DNA from 2 places in the Streptosporangium sp. NPDC000396 genome. Region 1 is predicted to be linked to the other one. Evidence: riboswitches for the same ligand, from Rfam matches in the RefSeq annotation. Region 1 holds a riboswitch; the other holds the start of a gene.
The links. Region 1 has a riboswitch for thiamine pyrophosphate ahead of thiC (phosphomethylpyrimidine synthase ThiC). Riboswitches for the same ligand answer to the same signal wherever they lie in the genome.

Region 2: linked by a shared signal. The riboswitch ahead of ACFY2X_RS21360 (purine-cytosine permease family protein) and the one ahead of thiC (phosphomethylpyrimidine synthase ThiC) in region 1 are both predicted to bind thiamine pyrophosphate.

Annotation. Positions count from the first base shown of each region.
Region 1 covers NZ_JBIAZA010000032.1:14,305-22,021, reverse strand. The annotation lists gene ACFY2X_RS37470 (succinic semialdehyde dehydrogenase) at 1-326, shown strand, start outside; gene ACFY2X_RS37465 (GMC oxidoreductase) at 480-2,171, shown strand; TPP riboswitch at 2,348-2,461, shown strand; gene thiC (phosphomethylpyrimidine synthase ThiC) at 2,450-4,057, shown strand; gene ACFY2X_RS37455 (hypothetical protein) at 4,170-4,706, opposite strand; gene ACFY2X_RS37450 (Lrp/AsnC family transcriptional regulator) at 5,014-5,481, opposite strand; gene ACFY2X_RS37445 (pyridoxal phosphate-dependent decarboxylase family protein) at 5,547-6,938, shown strand; gene ACFY2X_RS37440 (hypothetical protein) at 7,196-7,717, shown strand, end outside.
Region 2 covers NZ_JBIAZA010000012.1:218,121-225,837, forward strand. The annotation lists gene ACFY2X_RS21350 (PAS domain S-box protein) at 1-1,840, opposite strand, end outside; gene ACFY2X_RS21355 (methylated-DNA--[protein]-cysteine S-methyltransferase) at 1,915-2,523, shown strand; gene ACFY2X_RS21360 (purine-cytosine permease family protein) at 2,646-3,992, opposite strand; TPP riboswitch at 3,982-4,123, opposite strand; gene ACFY2X_RS21365 (rhodanese-like domain-containing protein) at 4,200-4,532, opposite strand; gene ACFY2X_RS21370 (TenA family protein) at 4,893-5,498, opposite strand; gene ACFY2X_RS21375 (DM13 domain-containing protein) at 5,514-6,083, opposite strand; gene ACFY2X_RS21380 (GPP34 family phosphoprotein) at 6,166-6,819, shown strand; gene ACFY2X_RS21385 (LCP family protein) at 6,864-7,717, opposite strand, start outside.

The sequences.
Region 1 (7,717 bases):
CCTACGGTCTCAACGCCTCCGTCTGGACCCGGAACCTGGCCCGGGGCCGCGCGCTGGCCTCCCGGATCAAGGCCGGAACCGTCAACATCAACGAGGGGTACGGCTCGGCCTACGCCTCCTACGACGCGCCCATGGGCGGGATGAAGGCCTCCGGCCTGGGCCGCCGCCATGGGGCCGAGGGCCTGCTGAAGTACACCGAGGTGCAGACGATCTCCAGCCAGGCTTCCTGGATGGGCTTCGAGCCGATCCTCGGCATGACCTACGACAAGTACGCCGACACTCTGGCGGGCTTGCTCAAGACCATGAAGAGGTTCCACCTCAAGTAAGACCCGCGGCAGGTGAGGCCCGCGACGGTCACGCACTCGGCCGTTGACCGTCGCGGCAGCCGGGGGACGGCCGTGTCCAGTTGGGTCCGGTGGGGTCCGGTGGGGTCCGGCTGTGTTTGGTGGGGTCCGGTCATCGCCCGAAGGGAATCGTGGATGTTCGACTATGACGTGCTGGTGATCGGGTCCGGGTTCGGCGGGAGCGTCTCGGCGCTGCGGCTGACCGAGAAGGGCTACAAGGTCGCCGTGCTGGAGGCCGGAAGGCGCTTCGACGAGAGCACGCTGCCCAAGAACTCCTGGAGGGTCCGCGACTTCCTGTGGGCGCCGGGGCTCGGGCTGAAGGGCATCCAGCGCATCCACGTGCTGCGCGGGCAGAAGGGCACCGGCGTCATGGTCCTGGCGGGCGCCGGGGTCGGCGGCGGTTCGCTGGTCTACGCCAACACCCTCTACGAACCCCTCGACCCGTTCTTCCAGGACGCCCAGTGGGCGGGCATCACCGACTGGAAGGCCGAGCTCGGCCCCTACTACGACCAGGCCAAGCGCATGCTGGGCGTGGTGGTCAACCCCACCCTCACCCGCGCCGACGAGATCACGAAGAAGGTCGCGGACCGGATGGGCGTCGGCGGCACCTTCCACCTGGCCCCGGTCGGAGTCTTCTTCGGACAGCCGGGCGTGGAGGTCGACGACCCCTATTTCGGCGGCGCCGGGCCGCGCCGCAGAGGCTGCACCGAGTGCGGCGAGTGCATGACGGGCTGCCGCCACGGCGCCAAGAACATGCTCATCAAGAACTACCTCTACCTGGCCGAGAAGGCCGGGGCGAAGGTCCATCCGGAGACCACCGTCACCTCGGTCCGCCCGGTGAAGGGCGGCTACCGGGTCGAGGTGAGCAAGACGGGGGCGCCCTGGCGGCGCCGTACCCTCACGGCGGAGCAAGTGATCTTCGCGGCCGGCACGTACGGCACGCAGCGCCTGCTGCACCGTCTCAAGGCCGAGGGGGCGCTGCCCCGGCTGTCCGACCGGCTCGGCGCGCTGACCAGGACGAACTCCGAGGCACTGCTCGGGTTCGAGCGGCCGTCGGTCAAGGGGGAGAAGCTCAACCACGGAGTGGCGATCACCTCCTCCATCCACCCCGACGCCTACACCCACATCGAGCCCGTCCGCTACGGCGACGGTTCCAACGCGATGGGCATGCTCCGTTCCCTCCTGATCGACGGCGGCGGGGCGCCGCGCTGGCTCGCGTTTCTCGGTGAGGCCCTGCGCCGGCCCCACCTGGTGCCGAGGCTGTTCGACCATCGCAGGTGGTCCGAGCGCGCGATCATCGCCCTCGTCATGCAGGCCAAGGACAACTCGATCACCCTGTCCGCGCGCAGGGGGCCGCTCGGCTGGAAGCTCCGCTCCAGGCGGGGCCACGGCGAGCCCAACCCCACCTGGCTCCCGGCCGGTCACGAGTTCGTCCGTCACGCCGCCGAGGAGATCGGCGGCATCGCCGGCGGGACCTGGCTCGACCTGTTCGACATCCCCGCCACCGCGCACTTCCTGGGCGGCTGCGTCATCGGCGCCGACCGCGACACCGGGGTGATCGACCCCTACCATCGCGTTCACGGCCACCAGGGCCTGCACATCGTCGACGGCTCGGCGATCTCCGCGAACCCCGGCGTCAACCCCTCCCTCACCATCACCGCCCAGGCCGAACGCGCCATGTCGCTGTGGCCCAACAAGGGAGAGGCCGACCTCCGTCCCGCCCCGGGCTCCCCGTACGTGCGTCTGTCGCCCGTCGCTCCCAAGAACCCGGTCGTGCCCGCCGCCGCCCCCGGCGCCCTCCGCCTGCCCATCGTGGACATCACCTAGAGCACCGGTCTCCTGGCGGGCACCGGCCTCCTGACGGCGGCACTCCACCGGCCGTTTCCCGGTGTCCGGCGGGCCTGCCCGGCGGGTGGGCCCGCCGGATCACAAGGGCACAAGGTGGCGCCCATACCTCAGAGCCGGGGGTTGCGGCAATGGGGTGATCTCGGGTTAACGTCATGAAGACCGAACGCGGGAGCCCGGCGCACCGGGCTGAGAGGGCGGCTGACGCGGCCACCGACCGCTTGAACCTGACCGGGTAATGCCGGCGTAGGGAGCGTTCAATGGTTTCGCCTGCCCGAAAGACCTACCTCATCGGCTCGCGTCCGGACATCCGTGTGCCCATGCGCGAGGTGCCGCTGACAAACGGCTCCGCCGTCGTCCTCTACGACACCTCGGGGCCCTACACCGATCCGGCCTACACGGCCGATCCGAACGAGGGCCTGCCTCCGCTGAGATCGGCGTGGCGCTCCCCCGGCGCGGCGCACCCTTCCGGCATCACGCAACGCGCGCACGCACGGCGCGGCGAGATCACGCCGGAGATGGAGTTCGTCGCGTTACGCGAGGGCGTCACGCCGGAGTTCGTCCGCGACGAGCTGGCCTGTGGCCGGGCGGTCCTGCCCGCCAACGTGAACCATCCGGAAAGCGAGCCGATGATCATCGGCCGGAACTTCCTCGTGAAGATCAACGCCAACATCGGCAACTCGGCCGTCGTCTCCTCGATCGACGAAGAGGTCGAGAAGATGCGCTGGGCCACCCGCTGGGGCGCTGACACGATCATGGATCTGTCGACGGGCTCGCGGATCCACGAGACCCGCGAGTGGATCCTCCGCAACTCTCCCGTGCCGGTCGGCACCGTACCCATCTACCAGGCCCTGGAGAAGGTCGGCGGACGCCCGGAGTCGTTGTCGTGGGAGATCTTCCGCGACACGGTGATCGAACAGTGCGAGCAGGGCGTCGACTACATGACGGTGCACGCGGGCGTGCGGCTGGCGTACGTGCCGCTGACCGCCCGCCGGAAGACCGGGATCGTCTCGCGCGGGGGCTCGATCCTCGCGGCCTGGTGCCTCGCCCACCACACGGAGAACTTCATCTACACGCACTTCCGGGAGCTGTGTGAGATCTTCGCCTCCTACGACGTGACCTTCTCCCTCGGCGACGGCCTGCGGCCCGGTTCCATCTACGACGCCAACGACGAGGCCCAGATGGCGGAGCTGCGGACGCTGGGGGAGCTGACGAAGATCGCCTGGGAGTATGACTGCCAGGTCATGGTCGAAGGACCCGGCCACGTGCCCATGAACAAGATCAAAGAGAACGTCGACCTGCAGATGGAACTCTGCTCCGAGGCGCCGTTCTACACGCTGGGACCGCTGACCACCGACATCGCACCCGGCTACGACCACATCACCTCGGCCATCGGCGCCGCGATGATCGGCTGGTACGGCACCGCGATGCTGTGCTACGTCACCCCGAAGGAACACCTGGGACTGCCCAACCGCGACGACGTGAAGGCGGGTGTGATCGCCTACAAGATCGCGGCACACGCGGCGGATGTGGCCAAGGGGCACCCCGGGGCGCAGGCGTGGGACGACGCGCTGTCCGACGCCCGCTTCGAGTTCCGGTGGGAGGACCAGTTCAATCTCTCCCTCGACCCGGACACCGCGCGTTCCTTCCACGACGAGACCCTCCCCGCCGCCCCGGCGAAGACCGCGCACTTCTGCTCGATGTGCGGGCCGCACTTCTGCTCCATGAAGATCACCCGTGACGTGCGCGCCTACGCCGAGGAACATGGCATCGCCGAAGACGAGGCCCTGGCCGCGGGAATGAGGGAGAAATCCGAGGAGTTCGCCCGCCGAGGCCGCCGCATCTACCTGCCTCTGGCCGAGGGCTGACGCAAGGCGTGTTTCGTGGATCCTCGCCCACGCCGCGAAAAGATCCATGAAACACGCCCAAGTCCGAGGATCGTTTCCGGAACGGGATGGGGGCGAAACCGGCCCTGCCGCTTCAGGCCATCGCGTGACGGAGGAGTTCGCGGTCCTTGACGGGAAGCCGGCGCTGGAGACGATGCGCCCGGATCAGCGAATCGGCTATCTCACAGACCCGTGCGACCTCCACCTCCATCAGCGACACCTCGGCCAGGCGGTTCTCGTGCAGCCAGGTGACGACCTCCGCCCACGACCAGAGGCTCACGCGAGGCCGTTGCACCTTTGGTGCGGGAAATCCCCCCGGTCCGCGACGGCCGGCGGCCCAATGGTCGGCCGTGGCGAAGGTCCGCCCAGCTCGATCGGCGATCTCGGCGAGTGTCACGAGATCCTCGCTCACTCCGGTGATCTCGACTCCGGCCGTTCGGCCCTGGACGATCGCGGAGGCGATCGCCTCCACTGCCGTGGCGGCCTCCCGATCGAACGCGGCGATGCCGGGTCCGCCCGTTTCGGGGTCGAGCGACACCGTGGCATCGTCCCACCCCGATTCATACAGGGTGTCGATCACCGATTCGCCGGCCGGGGCGGTGAAGCGCAGCTCGAAGCTGTAGACGGTCATGGAGTTCACTCTCCCTCCGATGGATCATCCTCAGGTGTGTGCGGACATTGGTCAACGAGGCGGCGAAGACGTTTCGCGTGAGCCTCCGGCGAGCGTGGCGTGGACCAAATGGATGTAGGAGGTCTGCATCCCTGCTGTCCGCCAGGACACGAAGCACGTCCCCACGCGCGACCTCCCGCTTTCTCGATGATCCATCCAGCGGCGGCCATGTGGTCGATCGTCACTCGTATCTCCTTGTTGGGATGACGATCCATGTAGAGATAATCCTACATCATGGAGAGTTAACTCTACAGATTGCGGGGATTGGTCATATGGCGGGGCGCTGGATGGGTTGGTGTTCGGTTTTGAAGATGAGGGTCGTCTCCAGGTGCACGATCTCCGGGCGGGTCAGGATGCGTTCCAGGACGAGCCTGTGCAGGTGGTCGGCGTCGGGGACGGCGACGTGAACCAGGAAGTCCTGCGGGCCGGCCACGTGGAAGAGGGCGATGGTCTCGGGCAGGGCGAGCACGAAGGCGCGCAACGGGTCGACCAGCTGGCCGGTGTGCGGGCGGACGCGCAGGGCGAGCAGGGCCTGGAGCGGGCGGCCGAGCGCCGCCGGGTCGGTCTCGGCGCGGAAGGCCGTGATCACGCCGCGGCGGCGCAGGCTCCGCACCCGCTCCAGGGCGGTGGAGGGGGCGACGCCCACGCGCTCTGCGAGCTCCTTGTTGGGCAGGCGCGCATCCTTCTGCAACTCGGTCAGAATCGCCCTGTCGATCGAATCAAATTCGGCTCTCATGGTGTTTCTTGCCTCCCAATTCGTCATCGATGGCGATCTGCCGTGTATTCCACAATTATCCCGATGTGACTTGGAACGTTGAAGAGTTCGTGCGCGCCGCCAGTGTGACCGTCGAAGGGCTTGCCACCTACGTGGATGAGAGCCAGCTGGGCCTGCCGCCCGTCCTGCGGCGCCGCCCGCCACGCGAGCTGGCCGACAGGCTCGGGCTGGTGCGGTGGATCCGCGAGGGCGGGATGACGCCGGAGAGCTACGCGGAGTTCCTGGCGGTCTACCTGGAGGAGGGGACCCGGCTGCACCACCCCGCGTACCTCGCCCACCAGGTCGCCGCGCCGGACTTCCCGGCCGCGCTCGCCGACTTCGTCCACGGGGCCATCAACAACCCGATGGCGATCTACGAGCTGGGCGCCTCCGCGGCGACCGTCGAGTTCGAGGTCCTGCGCTGGATGCTGGACAAGGTCGGGTACGGCGAGGCGGGAGGCGGCGTGCTCACCCACGGAGGGTCGCTGGCCAACCTCACCGCCCTGCTGGCCGCGCGGGCGGCGGCCGTACCGCAGGCGTGGACCGACGGGGTCCCCGGTGACCTCGCCCTGCTAGCGCCCGCGTCGACGCACTACTCGCTCACCCGCGCCGCGGCGATTCTCGGCCTGGGGGAGCGCGCGGTCATGCCGCTGGACGTGGACGAGCTGGGCAGGGTCGATGTCGCGCGTCTGCCCGAGGCCCTGGACCGCGTACGGCGGGCGGGGCGGCGGCCGATGGCCCTGGTGGCCAACGCCTGCGCGACGGGGACCGGGCTCTATGACGATCTGCGCGGTATCGGGGAGTTCTGTGCCGCCAACGGCGTCTGGTTCCACGTGGACGGTGCCCACGGGGCGTCGGCGCTGCTCACCCCGGAGTACCGGCATCTGCTCGACGGCATCGAGCTCGCCGACTCGCTGATCTGGGACGCGCACAAGATGCTGCGGACCTCCGGCCTGGCGGCCGCGGTCCTGACCAAGCGCGGGGCCGACCTCGATGGAGCCTTCCGGCAACAGGCGAGCTACCTGTTCTACGGCGATCAGGGTTTCGACCTGATCGGCAGGGCCGTGGAGTGCACCAAGGCCGAGCTGGGCCTGAAGATCTTCCTCAACCTGGCCTGGCGGGGAGAGCGGGGCCTGGGAGACTACGTGGCGCGGCAGTACGAAACGGCGCATCGCTTCTGGGAGCTGGCCCGGGAACGGCCCGGCTTTGAGTGCCCGTACGAGCCGCAGAGCAACATCGTCTGCTTCCGGTACGGCACGGGCGACCAGGCCCGGATCCGGGAGCGCCTGATGGAGGACGGCGCGTTCCATCTGACCTCGACCGAGGTCGGCGGCGTACGCCACCTGCGGATCACCGTGATGGCCCCCGCCACGGACGAGAAGACGCTGGAGGCGCTGCTCGACCGGATCGGCGACCTGGACCGCCTGGCTGGAGAGTAACGACCACGCCCCTCCCGCTTCGGCGAATGGCCAGGGCTGCCGGGGAGTTCCCTACTTGATCTAAAACTGAATCAAGCTTGTCCGCTTTGTATAGATATGTGTTTTTTCGTCCCCTCCTCGGGTATAAGGCGGCCATTCGAAAACGGGTGCTTCGCGCGCATTTAAATGGGCCGGCGCCACCTCTTGCTGGCGCCTTCCCTCTTGCGTGACCGATCGCTTGGAGCTGCCTGGGCAGACCCCCAGGGCGAAAGATCGGGTTGGGAGTGGTGATCGTGACAAACAAGGCGCAGATAGCCCTGGCCATCGCCGCAGGCTACCTCCTTGGCCGACGTCAAAAGCTGCGTCTGGCGCTCGCCCTGGCGGCAGTCGGAGCAACCGGCAAGCTAGGGGTCCTCCGGGGCAACCTGCTGGAGCAGTTGATGGGAGTCCTCGGCTCCTCTCCGGAGCTGGAAAAGCTCTCCGAGAACATTCGCGGCGGTCTGCTGGAAGCCGGTAAGGCCGCGGCCGTGAGCGCCGCGAGCAAGCAGATCGACTCGCTGAGCGGCAAGCTTTCCGACCGGGTCGAGGCGCTGCGGAGTCCGGGCGGCTTGCTCGGCGAGGAAGAGGAAGAAGAGGAAGAGGAAGAGGAGAGGCCGCGCAGGAAGGTGTCGGCCAGGGCGACGAGGTCTCGTGCGGCGGAGCCGCGGGACGAGGAGGAGGAAGAAGAGGAAGAGGAGAGGCCGCGCAGGAAGGTGTCGGCCAGGACGGCGAGGTCTCGTGCGGCGGAGCCGCGGGACGAG
Region 2 (7,717 bases), on a different contig from region 1:
CCTCGCCCCCCTGGGCGCGAGCCAGGCTGCGCACGATGTAGAGGCCAAGGCCGACTCCTCCGAACCTGCGGCGGTCACCGCTGTCCACCTGGACGAAGCGTTCGAAAATGCGTTCGCGGCTGGCCGGAGCGATGCCCACGCCCTCGTCGTCCACGACCACCACCACCCAGCCGTTGTCCACCCAGGCTTCAACCCTGATCAGGCCACCATCCGGCGAATATTTGAAAGCGTTCTCCAGAAGCTGGCCGAGCACGATGTCGGTGGCGAGCGCGTCGCCGGAGACCAGGGGGAGGCCGGCGGGAACGCTCACCTCGACCCGGTGCAGGTCCGACAGAACCGGCAGGCCCAGCGTGGCGGCCCTGAGCAGCTCCGCGAGGTCGAAACCCTCGATCTTCAGCGTCAGCTCACCCGCCCCGGCGCGAGAGCCCAGCAGCAGGTGGTCCATGAGCTGGCCGAGAGAGCGCGCCCGCTCGGCGATGGTGTGCACGGCGGCACGGCGCTCGGCGTCGGTCATGCTGTCCCAGCGCGAGTCGAGTGTGCCGGCGAAACCGCGGACCACCGTGATCGGGGTGCGCAGCTCATGGCTGGTGGTGGCGAGAAAGAGGTCTTTGGCCTCCTCCAGCTCCTTGGCCCGCGTGACGTCACGGAAGTCGACCACGATCTCGCCCGTCTCCACGATCTCCGCGCAGAGCACGTCCAGCCAGGCGCCGGAGGGAAGCTGGAGGGTGAGCTTGTCGCCCGGCTCGGGCAGCGGGAACGGCGGCGGCCCGCCGATCACGTCGGCCGCCTGGAAACCGGTCAGCTCGGCGGCCGCCGGGTTCCACTGGATGACCCGGCCCAGATCGTCGAGGACCGCGATGCCGTCGGCGCTGGCGTCGAACACGGCCCTCTCGTGGGCGCGCTGCCGTACGGCCTCCTGGTAGGCCATGGCGTTGCCGACGGCGATCCCGGCGTGCCCGGCGAGCAGTTCGAGCAGTTCCAGCTCCACGTGACCGGCCTTGCGCTTGGCGAACAGGGCGTACAGCGCACCGTACGGCCGGCCGCCCACCGCCGCGACACCGAGCGCGATGGTGTGCAGGCCCGGCAGCTGCGACCAGATCAGCTCGTCCAGCCGGGCCTGGTCGCCGGTCTCCAGCATCACGGTCCTGCCGGTGCGCAGCAGCTTGCCGACCAGGCTGGTGCGCAGGTCGGCGGTGGAGTCGCGCAGCGAGTCGGGAAGTTTGTGGCTGGCCACGAGGCGGACCCGGTCGCCCTCGATGAGCACGAACCCGCCCGCGTCCGCTCCCGTGAGCTCGGCGAGGCTGGCCGCGATCCGGTCGAGCACGGCGGGCAGCTCCCGCTCGGCGTTGATATCGGCGACCACGTCGGTGAGCCTGCGGACGAGCTGCGCCCGGCGGGCGACCCGGTCGTGGGCGGTCTCATCGTCCTGGGCCAGGTGGTAGACGCTGACGTAGCCGAGCAGGGCTCCCGCCGCGGACCGCAGCGCGCTGGTGTCCACCCGCACGTCGAGCAGGCTGCCGTCCCGCCGGAACCGCCTGGTCCGCAGCGAGACCTGGCCACCGGTGCGGACCCGTTCCAGGACCGCGTTGTGCTCGGCCATCAGCTCCTCGGGAACCATCGGAGCACGGCGGCCGAGCAGTTCGGTGGCGGACCAGCCGAACAGCCGCTCGGCGGCGGGATTCCACGTGAGAACCGTCTGGTCCCGGTCAAGGGCGACGATCGCGTTGGGCGCGCTGGCGACGACCGCGCGACCGATGCCGTCGTCACTGGCGGCCCTGTTGTCACCCACACATCCATAGTGCCGCGTTAACCAGCCTGATCTTGGCACTTTCGTCCGCATGTGCTGACACTCGTTAGGGTGATCCGTCCGATACCCTGCGGTCACCACACACCTGGACACGGAAGGGTGGGGCCATGTCATCCGGCGACCTCGACGCACTGCTACGGGTGACCTCGCCCGACTACATAGGGATAACCCACCCCGACATCGCGTTCGGCACCCTGGACGCCCCCGTGGGACGCCTGACCCTCGCGGTGACGAGCCGAGGGGTGGTGGCGTGCAGCTACGAGAACGAAAACGTCGTCTTCGAGCGCGTCAGCAGGGAGATCGGCTCGTTCATCGGGCCGGACGCCCGGCGGCTCGACCCGGTCCGCCGGGAGCTGGACGCCTACTTCTCCGGCAGGCTCCGCACCTTCACCGCCATGGTCGACCTGCAACTGGCGACCCCGTTCGCCAGGACCGTGCTGCACATGATGCTCGCCGTGCCGTACGGAACGGTGACCACCTACCGCGAGATCGCCGAGCGGATCGGCCGGCCGAGGGCGCTGCGCGCGGTCGGCAACGCGCTCGGGAGCAACCCGGTCTGCGTGATCGTGCCCTGCCACCGGGTGGTCGAGAGCGAGAACGTCCTCGGCGGCTACGCGGGAGGCGCCGCCGCCAAGGAGCGGCTGCTGCGCGTCGAGAGGGCGGCGGCGGGAGCCACTCGCCCGGCGGCTCCCAGCCACCGCCCACAGGGCTCCTAGCCACCGTCCACAGGGCTTCATGACCACCGCCCGCGAGACTCGCGGATCACCGCCCGCGACTCGTAGCGGCCACCGTGAGCCTCGCGGGTCACCGCCCGCGACCCGTACGGTGGCCGCCCCGCCTACAGGCGGCGGCGGAACGCGCCGAGGCCGAGCGTGATCAGACCGGAGACGAGGAACGCGCCCACGGCCGCGCTCATCCACGGCTGCGGGACGAAGCCGATGGCCTCCCTGACGCCGTTCCAGAAGTTCGCCCACCACGGCACCTTCGGCGGCGCGGCGAGCAGCCACCACGTGACGAACCCGAGCACCCAGGGGATCACCATGGACCACCGGGAGGGCGCGTTCTCGGAGGTGTCCCAGTTCCTGCCGTGGCCGAGCAGGAAGTAGTCGACCGCCAGCACACCGAACATCGGCACGAACACCGCGCCGATGATGCTGAGGAACGCCCCGTAGGAGTTGACATCGACGACGAGGGCGACGCCCGTGGCCAGCACGCCGATGACCACGGAGAAGATCCGGCGGTCCACCCGCGGCATCAGGTTCTGCAGCGACATCGCCGTGGAATAGACGTTCGCGAACGACTGGTCGGTCTCGCGCAGCACGAGGATGCCGAAGAACAGCGCGCCGAGCGGGGCCGCCACGAAGGGGGCGAACACGGCGGTCGGCTGGCTGTCCACCACCTCGTGGCCGGCGAGCGCCACCGCGTAGACGCCGACGGCCAGGCACGCCACCTGGGCGATGGTGTAGCCGCCGACGACACCGGTGAAGGCGGCGCGGCTGGAGCGCGAGTGCCTGGCGTAGTCCGCCGCGACCGGCACCCACGAGACCGACAGGGCGATCACGAAGTCCACGGCCGACACGAAGGCGTGCCAGGAGCCGCCGGTCTGGGCGGGGGTCTCGCGGAGGAAGACCACCGCGAACCAGGCCACCGAGATAATCACACCGATCGTGACGAACCGCCTGATCAGCCTGATCGCGCCCAGGGGATAGATGGTCAGCGCGGTCGTCAGGACCCCGGCCGCGATCGCCCAGACCGCGTAGGGGATGGACGACCCGAAGATCGCCTGTGCGCCCATGGCGATGACCCATAGCTCGAACGCGCCCCAGCCGATCATCTGGATGATGTTGAGCACGGTCGGGACGTAGGAGAGCTTCGCGCCGAACAGCCCGCGCAGCAGCACCATCGAGGGCTGGCCGGTCTGCGCCCCCGGCACCGCGGCGAGGCCGACCATCGCGGTGCCGATCAGGCTGCCGACGAGGGAGGCGGTCAGCGCCGCGGTGAAGGTGAGCGGGTTGCCGTCGAGCAGCGGGTTGACCACGTAGAGCGCGAAGGAGAACCCGAGCAGGCTGACGCCCAGGTTGGCCCAGAACGCGCCCTGGTCGAGCATGCCGAGGGTCTTCGGCGGAGCCTGGTCGAGGGTGAGGGGGGCCTCGGCATGCTTGGAATCGATGACGTCATGCGCCATGAAACGCTCCCTACGCCGGCATTACCCGGACAGGTTCATGCGGTCGGCGGCGCGCCGGAGGGTATAAGCGACCCTCTGCGTGATTCCGCCCTCTCAGCCCGGTTTGCGCCCGAGCTCCCGCGGTAGACAATTCGCCCTGAATTATGTCATTCATTCCCCTCTGCGCAAGGGGGTGAATCAGGCCGCGAATCCCCGCAAGGGGTCAGGTCAGGCCACGAACGGGTCCTGGCCGCTCTCGCTGACCATGGGACGGCCGGCGAAGTGCCAGGACTGCATGCCGCCACCGATGTTGATCGCGTCCCAGCCGACGTGGTTGAGCCAGGCCGCGGCGTGCGCGGAACGGCCGCCGACACGGCAGACGACGTATACGGGCTCGCCCTTGGGCACCTCTTCGACCCGGGCCTGCAGTTCGCCGAGCGGGATGTGGACGGCCGTGGGCGCGTGGCCGGCCCGCCACTCGTCGTGCTCGCGTACGTCAAGCAGGAACGCGCCGTCCGGCACGGCCTGCACTTCGACCTCAGGAACAGTCATGTCATTCATTCTTTCAAGTCCGTCACCAGATGGGGCGCAAAGTGGCTCGACCGCCCGCAACTCACCGACATGGATGCATAGATCCCCTTAAGGAGGATCCAGCCGTTCCGTGCCGATCGCGGCGGCCCCCGCTCCGGCCCGCATGCCGTACGGCGGGCACGCCTCCGGCGGTGAAGGCCGGCACGCGGGCGCCGGTGAGGCGCGCGGCACCGGCGTATCCCGGTCTTCGAGCCCGGATCCGATTTTAAGGGCGAAATTCCTGGTGACGCCCAGGTAGTGAGCGGGTTCGGCCCCGGTGACGCAGCCGTGCTTCCGCCGGAAGCCGGGTCGTCGCGCTCCGCCGGCGGCCGGAAGGTGACGCGGGCCGGGTCAGGGCACGTCCCAGAAGGCGAGCTCGTGAGCCATCCCCCGGGTGAACAGCTCCTTGGCCCGGTCCAGGTCGGGCACGGCCTCATCGATCATCACGGCGATGCGCTCGGTCAGCTCGGCGAAGCCCGGATGGGCGTAGGTGTCGACCCAGGCGCGGTAGCGCGGCTCGGCGGGCGGGTTCTCGGCGAGGATGCGGCCCAGGGTCGAATACCCCCACATGCAGGGGTAGAGCGCCGCCAGGCCGTCGGCGTAGTCCGCCGCGGAGTCGAGCAGGAACGAGGTGTAGGCCGCGCAGGCCGGCCCTTTCTTCGCTCCGTCGAGGTCGGCGCCGAACTCGGCCGACAGCGACCGGTGCAGGCTGAGCTCCTCGTGGAAGGTGGCGTGGGCCAGGTCCACCAGGTCGCCCAGATGAGCGTCAGGGGCCTGCCAGGCCAGCCGGGAGAACACCCGCACGTAGTCGAGGAGGAACAGGTAGTCCTGCTCCAGCCACGACCGGAACACCGGCTCCGCCAGGTCTCCCCTCGCGATCCCCGCCACCGTCGGATGGGCGAGCTGCGCCTCGACAAGGGGACGGCCGATGGCGTGGAGTTCCGCAGAAATGCTCATAGGCAGAGCATTGTCTCAGGCCAGGGCGGCCGCTCCGAAGGAGACGCTGAAGCGCCTGCACCAGATGGTGACGGTCTTCAGGCTGTCCAGGTCGGCTCCGGCGGGGATGGCGTAGTTCGCGTTGCCCTTGTTGCCCTTGAGCGCGCCCAGTTCGAGGTGCTTGCCGTCGTCCAGGTTGAACCATCCGGCCTTGCCCTCCTTGACCGGCTGGTCGCTCAGCCACACCCGCAGGTCGGGACCGTCGGAGGTGTCCAGGTTCTCGATCCTGAGCACCCGGCTTCCGTCGGCCAGTTTCAGGACCACGGCCTTGCCCCTGGTGTCGTGCTCGTGCGAGACGAACGTCCCCGTGGCCAGGGTCTTCGGGCCGCCGGCCGGCTTCGCGGGCTTACCCGGCGCCTGCGCGCCCGTGGCCTGCGAGGTCGTGGCCCCCGGGCTCGCGACCGCGGCCGGCGCGGCCTCGTTCACCTCGACCGTGGTGAACAGGCGCCACGGCTGGAACAGATAGAGGGCGACGCCGAAGGCGACGGCGCCCAAGGCCACGGCCACCCAGGTGGCCGGATGACGGAGCAGTTTCTTGATTCTCATGGTGACCTCCTGCTTCAGGCCGAAGGTATCCCGAGGATCGGCCTCCGACGCTTACGTAGTGCTTACGCCGTAGGGTTGGGGAGTGACGACCATTGCTGAAGAAGTCCTCCTGCTCGCCTACAGCGAGGAAGAGGGCAGACAACTGATCAGCTCAGCGGAGCTGGACGCCGCGCTCGGCGGCTCTCTCCTGGCCGAACTCGCCATCAACGGCCGGATCGAACTGGTCGGCAAGAAGGTCGCCGTCCTGGACTCCACGCCCCTCGGGGACGAGGAGCTCGACACGGCGCTGGCCCGGATCGCCGCGGAGTCCAAGGAGCGCAAGCCCGACTGGTGGGTCTACAAGTTTCATTCGAACAAGCTCCGCAAGCGCCTGCTCTCCCGCCTGGCCGAGCAGGGTGTCCTGCACGAGGAACAGCGGAAGATCCTGGGAATCTTCCCCAGCACCCGCTACCCGGAACGCGACCCGAGCGTCGAGCGGGGCATCCGTGAGCGCGTCCAGAACGTGCTGTCCGGGGCCGATCCCGACGAGCGTGTGGCCGTGCTGGTCGCCATCCTGCATGCGGTCAAGATCGACCGTAAGGCGTTCCCCGGCGCGGACAAGAAGCGCATCAAGGAGATCACCGAGGGCGAGTGGGCCGGCGAGGCCGTCGCCAAGAGCATCGCCGCCATCAACTCCGCCGTGATGAGCGCCGTGATGGCCGCGACGATCGCCGGAGCCGTCGCCGCGAGCGGCTGAGCCGCCCTCCATCGGAAACGCGGCCGCCCCGGTCTCCCGAGCCGTCACTTGCCGAGGACGTCCTTGGGCACCGGCTTGTCCTGAGCCAGGGCCTCGAACATGCGCAGGGCCTTGGCCCTGTCCCACTGGACGACCGCCTCGCCGTTGATGGTCGGCAGCGAGCCGACCGGGACGACGGTGGTGACCGGGTTGTCTCCCATGGCCAGGCCAAGGGAGAGCAGGTTGAAGGCGCCGGTGCCCCCATCGACCGACACGGAGTCCGCCGCGCTCAGCGCGAGCGGCACCGATCGGAAGGGGTTGATCAGGACTCCGGGACTGGCGGCCTTCTTCACCACGGCGGAGAAGAACTGGCGCTGGCGCTGGGTCCGGTCGAAGTCGGGGATGGCGCCGGTGGCGCGGGTGCGGACGTAGCCGAGGGCCGTGCCGCCGTCCAGCACCTGCAGGCCCTTCTTCAGGTCGATCCCCGCCTTGGGGTCCTTGATGCTCTCCTTGACGTTGATCTCGACCCCGCCGATGGCGTCGACGATGCCCACGAAGCCACCGAAGCCGATCTCCATGTAGTGGTCGATCCGGATCCCGGTGACCTTCTCCACGGTCTTGACGAGCAGCTTGGGGCCACCGTCCTGGAAGGCGTAGGCGGCGTTCAGCTTGCCGCGGCCGTGGCCGTCGATCGGCACGTAGGAGTCACGCGGGAGGCTGACCAGCGTCGGGCGGTCGCCGCCGTCGGGGATGTGCAGCAGCATCATCGTGTCGGTGCGGCGGCCGATGGAGTTGCCGGTGGCGAGCTTCCTGCGCTGGGCCTTGGTCAGGCCCTGGCGGCTGTCGGAGCCGACCAGCAGCCAGTTCGTGCCGGGAGTGTCCGCCGGGCGGCCGTCGTACTCTCCGAGCGCGTCGATCC